2 linked regions of the Rhodopseudomonas palustris genome follow. The protein of the gene in region 1 interacts with the protein of each later gene in a pairwise test. Links are inferred from orthologs where the notes say so. Each region holds a gene or a part of one and is shown in the gene's direction. Other genes may lie near its edges.

Region 1 (5,316 bases):
TGCGACTGCGGCTACAACATCTTCCTCGGCGACAACGTCTTCCTCAATTTCAACTGCGTGATCCTGGACATCATGCCGGTCCGGATCGGCGACCGCACCCAGATCGGGCCGGCGGTACAGATCTACGCCGCCGACCACCCGCGCGATGCCGCCACCCGCCGCGACGGCCTGGAATTCGGCCGCCCAGTCACGATCGGCGCCGACGTCTGGATCGGCGGCGGTGCCATCATCCTGCCCGGCATCAGCATTGGCGACGGCGCCGTGATCGGTGCCGGCAGTGTCGTCACCCGCGACGTCGCCCCGCACGCCATCGTCGGCGGCAACCCGGCCAAGCCGCTGGGGAAGGGCTGAAACAGCTCTATTCGCCGATCAGCCGCCGATCGAACGGAGCGTGGATGATCTCGGCGATCGCGATGCCTGCCGCGCCGGGGTGAGCCGGATTGAGCAGGTAGTTGACGGCTTGTGGCACGATGACTGAGGGCACCCGGAGCAACGGGTGCGACCCGCGATCGAGCCAATTGTCGCCGATCCGGCGACTTACTTCGAGCCGTTCGGCCCAATCCGAAGGCAGTTCGTCAGCCGCGACGATATCCGTTTCGACCCCGCTCGGGATCGCGACGCGCAGCATTTGGTAGGTCGGAGGCAGAAACTCGCGGTCCATGTGGACGAGCATTTCGAGCAGCGCGCTCGACGGATGATCGGCCAGATAGACGATCCGCCGCCCTCGGCTGTGCCAGCGGCCGCTGGCTCTGAGTCCGCCGGTCCCGGTCAGGTCCGCATAATTCGAGATCCGCCAAAGCTCCACGGCAGGGGACTCAGGCAAAGATTCCGTGGTCGATCTGCTCCAGTTCTTCGCGAACGACCGCAGCGCCGAGTTCGTCACGCAGCAGGTCCACGGGACGCTGTCCGTTCAAGCTGCGGTTCGGACGGCTGAGCCAGCCCTCTGCCTTGGCCGGATCGGCAAAGACCCGGTCCGCCAATGCGCGGATTTCGAGGGTGCGGATCAGGTCTATGGCGGAGTCGACCGGTCCACGAAGGGCCTGTCGGGCATCGTCCAGCAATTGGTCGAGGGGACGGCTATCTCCCTCGCGGCGAAGCCTCTTCAATTCCTCAAAAACTTCAGCAGGCGGCCTGACCGACATGGAATTCCTCCATCGATCAATAGATTAGTCTTTTGGAGGGCGGCTGCAACCGGCACCTTGCGGGTGTCCCGCAATCGGCGCATCTCGAAGCAAATTCGATTGCCGGGACGGTTCAATCGGGTTTCCGAAGCCCTCCAAAACCGCTATTCACGCCGCCATGACCGATAAGCCCGCCAAGACCGACGCCGCCCCGAGCGGCAACGACTATTCCAAGACCCTGTTCCTGCCGCAGACGGAGTTTCCGATGCGCGCCGGGCTGCCGCAGCGCGAGCCGGAGCTGCTGAAGCGCTGGGAGGAGATCGACCTCTACGGCAAGCTGCGCGAGGGCGCGAAGGGCCGCGCCAAATTCGTGCTGCACGACGGCCCGCCTTACGCCAACGGTCACATCCATATCGGCCACGCGCTGAACAAGATCCTCAAGGACGTCGTGACCAAGAGCCAGCAGATGCTCGGGTTCGACTCCAACTACGTGCCAGGCTGGGACTGCCACGGCCTGCCGATCGAATGGAAGATCGAGGAAGAGAACTACCGCTCCAAGGGCAAGCCGAAGCCGAACTTCAAGGACTCGGCCGCGATGGTGGCGTTCCGCAAGGAGTGCCGCGCCTATGCGCAGAAATGGCTCGACGTGCAGCGCGAGGAGTTCAAGCGGCTCGGCGTGATCGGCGACTGGGATCATCCCTACGCGACGATGAACTACGCCGCCGAAGCGCAGATCGCCCGCGAATTGATGAAGTTCGCCGCCAACGGCACGCTGTATCGCGGCAGCAAGCCGGTGATGTGGAGCGTGGTCGAAAAGACCGCGCTCGCCGAAGCCGAGGTCGAGTACGAGGACTACACCTCGGATACGGTGTGGGTGAAGTTTCCGGTCAAGACCGGCGATGCGTCGACCAAGGACGCCAGCGTGGTTATCTGGACCACGACGCCGTGGACGTTGCCGGGCAACCGCGCGATCAGCTTCTCGTCCAAGATCGGCTATGGTCTCTACAAGGTCACCGACGCTCCGGTCGATAACTGGGCCAAGGCCGGCGAGTTGCTGATCCTTGCGGACGCACTCGCCGAAAGCGTGTTCAAGCAGGCGCGCGTCGCGGCCTACGAGAAGGTGATGGACGTCGATGCCGACGTGCTGAAGGCGAGCGAGTGCGCCCATCCGCTGCGCGGTCTCGCTGGCGGCTATGAGTTCACCGTCCCGCTGCTCGACGGCGACCACGTCACCGACGATACCGGTACCGGCTTCGTCCACACCGCGCCGGGCCACGGCCGCGAGGACTTCGATATCTGGATGCACAATGCGCGTGCGCTGGAAGCGCGGGGCATCTCGTCGACCATCCCCTACACCGTCGACGAGAACGGCGCGCTGACCGATCACGCGCCGGGCTTCACCGGCAAGCGGGTGATCAACGACAAGGGCGAGAAGGGCGACGCCAACGAGGCGGTGATCCAGGCGCTGATCGCACGCGGAGCGCTGCTGGCGCGCGGCAAGCTGAAGCATCAGTACCCGCATTCATGGCGCTCGAAGAAGCCGGTGATCTTCCGCAACACGCCGCAATGGTTCATCGCGATGGACAAGGACATCCTCCCCCCTCCCCCTTGCGGGGAGGGGTCGGGGGTGGGGGTCCACGGCGGGACGCCATCCTCGGGGCGCCCTCACCCCAACCCTCTCCCGCAAGCGGGAGAGGGAGCGCGCAGCGATGCGGTGAGGGGGGATACGCTCCGAGCGAGGGCCCTGCAGGCGATCTCCGTCACCCAATGGGTGCCGCCGGCCGGCCAGAACCGCATCAACGGCATGATCTCCGGCCGTCCCGACTGGGTGATCTCGCGGCAGCGCGCCTGGGGCGTGCCGATCGCGGTGTTCATCAAGGACAAGGGCGACGGTTCGGTCGAGATCCTGCAGGACGAGATCGTCAACCAGCGCATCGCGGAGGCCTTCATGCAGGAAGGCGCCGACGCCTGGTACGCCGAAGGCGCCGCCGCGCGCTTCCTCGGCGAACGCGCGGCCGAAGGCTGGCAGAAGGTCGACGATATTCTCGACGTCTGGTTCGACTCCGGGTCGACCCACGCGTTCGTGCTGGAAGACGCGCAGAACTTCCCCGGCCTCGCCGGCATCCGCCGCAAGGTCGACGGCGGCGCCGACACCGTGATGTATCTCGAAGGCTCGGACCAGCATCGCGGCTGGTTCCATTCGTCGCTGCTGGAGAGCTGCGGCACCCGCGGCCGCGCGCCCTATGACGTCGTGCTGACTCACGGCTTCACGCTCGACGAGCAGGGCCGCAAGATGTCGAAGTCGCTCGGCAACACCACCGATCCGGCCAAGGTGATCGCATCCTCCGGCGCCGACATCCTGCGGCTGTGGGTGTGCGCCACCGACTACGCCGACGATCAGCGCATCGGTCCCGAGATCCTCAAGAACGTGGTCGAGACCTATCGCAAGCTGCGCAACTCGATCCGCTGGATGCTCGGCACGCTGCATCACTATCGTCGCGACGAGGCCGTGGCGTTCGCCGACATGCCGGAGCTGGAGCGGCTGATGCTGCATCAGCTCGCCGAGCAGAGCGCGACGATCCGCGCCGCTTATGCCGAGTTCGACTACAAGACGGTGGTGGCGTCGCTGGCGGCGTTCATGAACACCGAGCTGTCGGCGTTCTATTTCGATATCCGCAAGGACACGCTGTATTGCGATCCGCCGTCGTCGCTGGCCCGCAAGGCCGCGCTGACCACGATCGACATCATCTGCGACGCGATCCTGAAATGGCTGGCGCCGGTGCTGTCGTTCACCGCGGATGAAGCCTGGACGATGTATCGCCCGGACGCCGAGCCGAGCGTGCATTTGACGCTGTTCCCGCTGGATCTCGGCGGCTATCGCGACGACGCGCTGGCCAAGAAGTGGACGCTGATCCGCGCGGTGCGCCGCGTCGTCACCGGCGCGCTGGAAGTCGAGCGTGCGGCCAAGCGGATCGGATCGTCGCTCGAAGCCTCGCCGATGATCTACCTGCCGGAAGCGTTCATGGGCGACATCTTCGACGTCGACTGGGCGGAGATCTGCATCACTTCGAACGCGATGGTCGAGATCCTGCGCGGCAACGACACCCCGCCGGCCGACGCGTTCCGGCTGCCGGAGCTGGCCGACGTCGCCGTGGTGGTCGAACGCGCCCAGGGCACCAAATGCGCCCGTTCCTGGAAGATCCTGTCCAGCGTCGGCAGCGATGCCGACTACCCCGACGTCTCCCCCCGCGACGCCCAGGCGCTGCGGGAATGGAAGGCGCTGGGGGGCGCAGCGGCTTGAGCGGCGTGGCGCGCGCACCGGTCCCTCATGGTGAGGAGCGCGCCGATCGGCGCGCGTCTCGAACCATCAGGTTCCGTGGCCCTCATCCTTCGAGACGCGGCGCAGACGCCGCTCCTCAGGATGAGGAGGAAGCGACGGTTGCTCCGTCGCGGCTATGGCCGGGCATGACGACAGAGTGTGGGGCGAGGCCAAACCTATGACCCCCGTCCGCCTCGGCGTCCTCGCCGCCGTCGTCGCGCTGGTGCTCGATCAGGCCACCAAGCTGTGGCTGCTGTATGGTTTCGAGCTGGCGCGGAAGGGCGTCGTCCAGGTGCTGCCGTTCTTCGATCTGGTGCTGGCCTGGAACACCGGGATTTCCTACGGCTGGTTTTCCGACCAGGGCCCGACCGGGCAAATCCTGATGCTGGGGTTCAAGGCGGTGGCGATCGTGGCGCTGGCGATCTGGATGGCGCGCTCCACCACAAAGGTTGCGACCATCGGTCTCGGCCTGATCATCGGCGGCGCGATCGGCAATGCGATCGACCGGCTGGCCTATGGCGCGGTGGTCGATTTTGCGCTGCTTCACGCCGAAATCGGCGGCAAAATCTACAATTGGTACGTGTTCAACGTCGCCGACGTCGCGATTGTTGTCGGGGTGGCGGCCCTGCTGTATGACTCCCTGCTGGGGCCACCCGCCGCAAAAGCGCCCTGATCCCGGCCGATACCGACCGCGCGGAAGTGGGCCGCTCCCCGGGTGCAGCCCGATCGCAAGACGTGAATAGGATCAACGCCATGCGCCAGACCGACAGCCGCCTTCCGACGCTGGACACGTCCACCGCTGCGATGCTCCGCACCGTCCGGCTGGCCGCCGTTGCCATCGGGATCGGACTGGTGCTGACGGCCGGCGTCGCCCAT
Region 2 (3,772 bases), 670 kb from region 1 along the record:
GCGCGTTGGCGCACTGGGTCAGGATCAAGGACACCCGGATCGACAATTATCAGTGCGTGGTGCCGACCACCTGGAACGGCAGCCCGCGCGATCCGCAAGGCAATATCGGTGCATTCGAGGCGGCGCTGCTCGACACCCCGATGGCCGATCCGAACCAGCCGCTGGAGATCATCCGCACGCTGCATTCGTTCGATCCGTGCCTCGCCTGCTCGACCCACGTGATGAGCGAGGACGGTCAGGAAATGGCGCGGGTCAAGGTGAGCTGACGCAACGGAGGCGACGATGACCACGGAAATCGCGCGAGTCCAGGGCGCCATCGACTCGGCCGGAGAACGCGCCCGGTCGTTGCAGACGGTCTATGTCTATCAGGCGCCGGTGCGGCTGTGGCACTGGGTCAACGCGCTGCTGATCGTGGCGCTGTGCGTCACCGGCTATCTGATCGGCTCGCCGCCGCCCTCGGTGCCGGGCGAGGCGATCGCCAGCTTCCAGATGGGCTACATCCGCTTCATCCATTTCGCGGCGGGGCAGACGCTGCTCGTGTTCTTTCTGCTGCGGGCCTATTGGGCGATCGTCGGAAACAAATATTCCAAGCAGCTCTTCTACATGCCGGTCACCAACCGGACCTGGTGGTGGGGCATGTTGTACGAGTTCAAATGGTACGCCTTCCTGGTCAAGGATCCGAAAAAATACATCGGCCACAATCCGCTGGCGCATGTGGCGATGTTCACCTTCATGCTGTTCATGATCTTCATGATCTGCAGCGGCATGGCGCTGTACGCCGAGGGTCAGGGCATCGATAGCTGGCAGTACAAGCTGTTCGGCTTCATGTTCTGGATCTTCCCGAACAGCCAGGATCTGCACACCGTGCATCATCTCGGAATGTGGGCGATCGTGGTGTTCGTGATCGTGCACATCTATGCCGCGGTGCGCGAGGACATTCTCAGCCGTCAGAGCATGATCTCGTCGATCGTCTCCGGCGAGCGCCTGTTCCGCGACGATCTGCCGGATTGAGGTTGGTTGAAGTGGGTTTCTCCCCGTCATTGCGAGCGCAGCGAAGCAATCCAGAGGTGCGGTGCATGGAGCTGGATTGCTTCGTCGCTTCGCTCCTCGCAATGACGCATTGAAACGTGAGAACTCCATGACAGATGCGCCCCGCGTCCTGATCCTCGGTATCGGCAACATTCTGTGGGCCGACGAAGGCTTCGGCGTCCGCGCCGTCGAGGCGTTTCATCGCGCCTACGACGTGCCGGCCAACGTCACCGTGCTGGATGGCGGCACCCAGGGGCTGTATCTGGTCAACTTCCTGCAGGACCACGACCACCTGCTGGTGTTCGACGCGATCGACTACGGCCTCGAGCCCGGCACCCTGAAGCTGGTGCGCGGCGACGAGGTGCCGAAATTCACCGGCGCCAAGAAGATGAGCCTGCATCAGACCGGGTTTCAGGAGGTGCTGAGCGCCGCCGATCTGCTCGGCGCGGCGCCGCGCGAGCTGGCGCTGATCGGCTGTCAGCCGCTCGATCTGGAAAACTGGGGCGGGGCACTGACCGAGCCGGTGCGCGCCCGTATCGCTCCGTCGCTGGCGATGGCCTGTGCTATTCTGGCGGAGTGGGGCATCGCGGTGGCGCGTCGCGCCGAACCGCTGCCGGAGGGCGCCGCGCTGCTGGCCAACGATCTCGACCACGACCATTACGAACGGCGCGACGCCGCCGCATCTCCCACGATCTGAGCGAGGAAACCGCATGACCCATCTGCTCCGCGCCGGTGCCGCCCTGATTGCGCTGCTCGGCCTGTCCGGCTTCGCCGAGGCTCACACCGGCGTCCACCCGATGGCGGCGGACGGCTTTGCCGCCGGCTTCGTGCATCCGTTCAGCGGCCTCGATCATCTGCTGGCGATGGTCGCGGTCGGCCTGTGGGCGTGGTCGCTCGGCGGCGCGGCGCGCTGGAGCGTACCGGCGAGCTTCGTGGCGCTGCTGGCCATTGGCGCGACGCTTGGCGCGTCCGGCGTCTCGCTGCCGGCGGTCGAGCCGATGATCGCGCTGTCGGTGATCGCGCTCGGCGTGCTGGTGGCGCTGTCGGTGCGGGTGCCGACGGCGGCCGCGGCCGCGATGGTGGCGCTGTTCGGCCTGTTCCACGGCTATGCCCACGGCGCCGAAATGCCGGCGCTGGCGCAGCCGCTCGCTTATGGGGCCGGCTTCGTCGCCGCCACCGCGCTGCTGCACGGGCTCGGCCTCGCGCTCGGCGCCACTCTGCCGCGGTTCGCGCCGGCGCGGTCGCTGCGTTTTGCCGGCGGCGCGATCGCGGCCGCCGGTGTCGCGCTCGCTCTGCCGTTGTGATCGCTCGGCGAGCTTGCTGCGATGTGCGTCGGTCTTCCCATGACGGTGATTTCGACCGAGGAGGGCAGCGCGCTGTGCGTGCGCCGCGGCGAGCATCGCAGCGTCTCGACCATGCTGATCGGCGAGGTCGCGCCGGGTGATCAGCTTCTGGTGTTCATCGACAGCGCGATCCGCCGGCTCGACCCCGAAGAGGCGCGGCTGATCGACGACGCGCTGGACGGCGTCGCCGCCGCGCTGGAGGGCAGACCGTTCGAGCATCTGTTCGCCGACCTGATCGATCGCGAGCCCGAACTGCCCGCACATCTGCGCCGCGACCCGCAGTAGTTGCGATCCGTTCGCGCAGCAATGCGCGTCATCTGCAAGTCTACTTCCCGTCTGCCGGTTACTATGTTTCCATAGGCCCACCTCGGCAGCGGGCGATTGGTCAGAACCGATCGCAAAATGGTTAGTTTGCTGCCAATTCGAGGCAATCTCCGGCTGGCACGTCGCTTGCTCAATCAGCGACGGCGATAACAACAAGCGCCGGAACGGGAGTGGAGGAAACATGAGCGGCTCGCTCGCGCACGCGGCTGCGCGGCCAAATCCACCGGCATTGGTGGACGAAGCCGGCGTCGACGACTTCATCGCCCGCTCCGGCAGGATCGTCGTGCTGTTCTTCCGCGGCGATGCCGCGCGCTTTCCGGAGGCCGCGGATCTCGCCGTGGTGCTGCCGGAACTGATCAATGCGTTTCCGGGCCGGCTGGTCGCGGCCGAAATCGCCGCCGAGGCCGAACGCGGCCTGATGGCGCGGTTCGGCGTCGCGGTGTGCCCGAGCCTGGCGGTGGTGCAGCCGGGGCGCACCCTCGGGGTGATCGCCAAGATCCAGGATTGGTCCAGCTATCTGGCGCAGATCGGCGCGATGCTGGCCGAGGTCGATCGGCACGGCGAAGCGGAGCTGCGGTCATGAGAGTGGGCTACTCGGCCAAGCCGGACAGCGACGACATCGAAATGACGCTGCTGCCGATCGGCGCGGGCGACGCCGGGCGGTTCGGCGTCACCGGCGCCGGCGCGATCGCCGCATTGGCGACCCGCGGCGGCGAGGAATTGACGCGGCAATGCCCGCTGCTCGCCGGCACGCTGACGCAGCTCGCCGAGGCGCTCGCGGCGCAGCGCGTCGAAGGCCCGACCACGCTGCTATCGATCGATCATCTGTCGCAGGCCGAGCGCAGCCTGCTCGACGACATCCTCGGCGAAGGTGAGGTCTCCGGCATCGTCGCGCTGCCCGATCGCCGGGTCGCGCAGGTGCAGGAATCGGTGCTCGCCGGGCTGTGGCGGGTGCGGATCGAGGGCGACGCCGACGGACCGGCGCGCGATTACCTGGAAATTGGCTCGATCCCGGCGATCGTCAGCCGTGCCGCGCAGGATTTCCCGGCGACCGACATCGCCATCACCGCGCCGCC

Evidence for each region. Proteins that work in one complex are often made in the same cells at the same time.
Region 2: the proteins of ileS (region 1) and FLL57_RS20295 interact in binary tests that used the Escherichia coli proteins (3 or more experiments, as listed by UniProt). The link is inferred for Rhodopseudomonas palustris from one-to-one orthologs.

Annotation. Positions count from the first base shown.
Region 1 is NZ_CP041387.1:3,733,984-3,739,299, reverse strand. The notes cover bases 989-4,622. They hold ileS (isoleucine--tRNA ligase), read left to right. Parts: upstream 989-1,299; coding sequence 1,300-4,422; downstream 4,423-4,622. Other genes in these bases: lspA (signal peptidase II), read left to right, coding at 4,619-4,622; FLL57_RS17135 (MbcA/ParS/Xre antitoxin family protein), read right to left, coding at 989-1,142. Outside these bases: FLL57_RS17145 (sugar O-acetyltransferase), read left to right, coding at 1-351; FLL57_RS17140 (RES family NAD+ phosphorylase), read right to left, coding at 359-805; more of FLL57_RS17135, read right to left, coding at 816-988; more of lspA, read left to right, coding at 4,623-5,113; FLL57_RS17120 (hypothetical protein), read left to right, coding at 5,194-5,316. UniProt on the Escherichia coli protein: Catalyzes the attachment of isoleucine to tRNA(Ile). As IleRS can inadvertently accommodate and process structurally similar amino acids such as valine, to avoid such errors it has two additional distinct tRNA(Ile)-dependent editing activities.
Region 2 is NZ_CP041387.1:4,404,200-4,407,971, reverse strand. What follows is about bases 1-2,932. They hold FLL57_RS20295 (HyaD/HybD family hydrogenase maturation endopeptidase), read left to right. Parts: upstream 1-1,138; coding sequence 1,139-1,726; downstream 1,727-2,932. Other genes in these bases: FLL57_RS20280 (hydrogenase accessory protein), read left to right, coding at 2,878-2,932; FLL57_RS20285 (HypC/HybG/HupF family hydrogenase formation chaperone), read left to right, coding at 2,355-2,657; FLL57_RS20290 (HupE/UreJ family protein), read left to right, coding at 1,740-2,333; cybH (Ni/Fe-hydrogenase, b-type cytochrome subunit), read left to right, coding at 283-1,011; FLL57_RS20305 (nickel-dependent hydrogenase large subunit), read left to right, coding at 1-266. In the rest of the region: more of FLL57_RS20280, read left to right, coding at 2,933-3,279; FLL57_RS20275 (hydrogenase expression/formation protein), read left to right, coding at 3,276-3,772.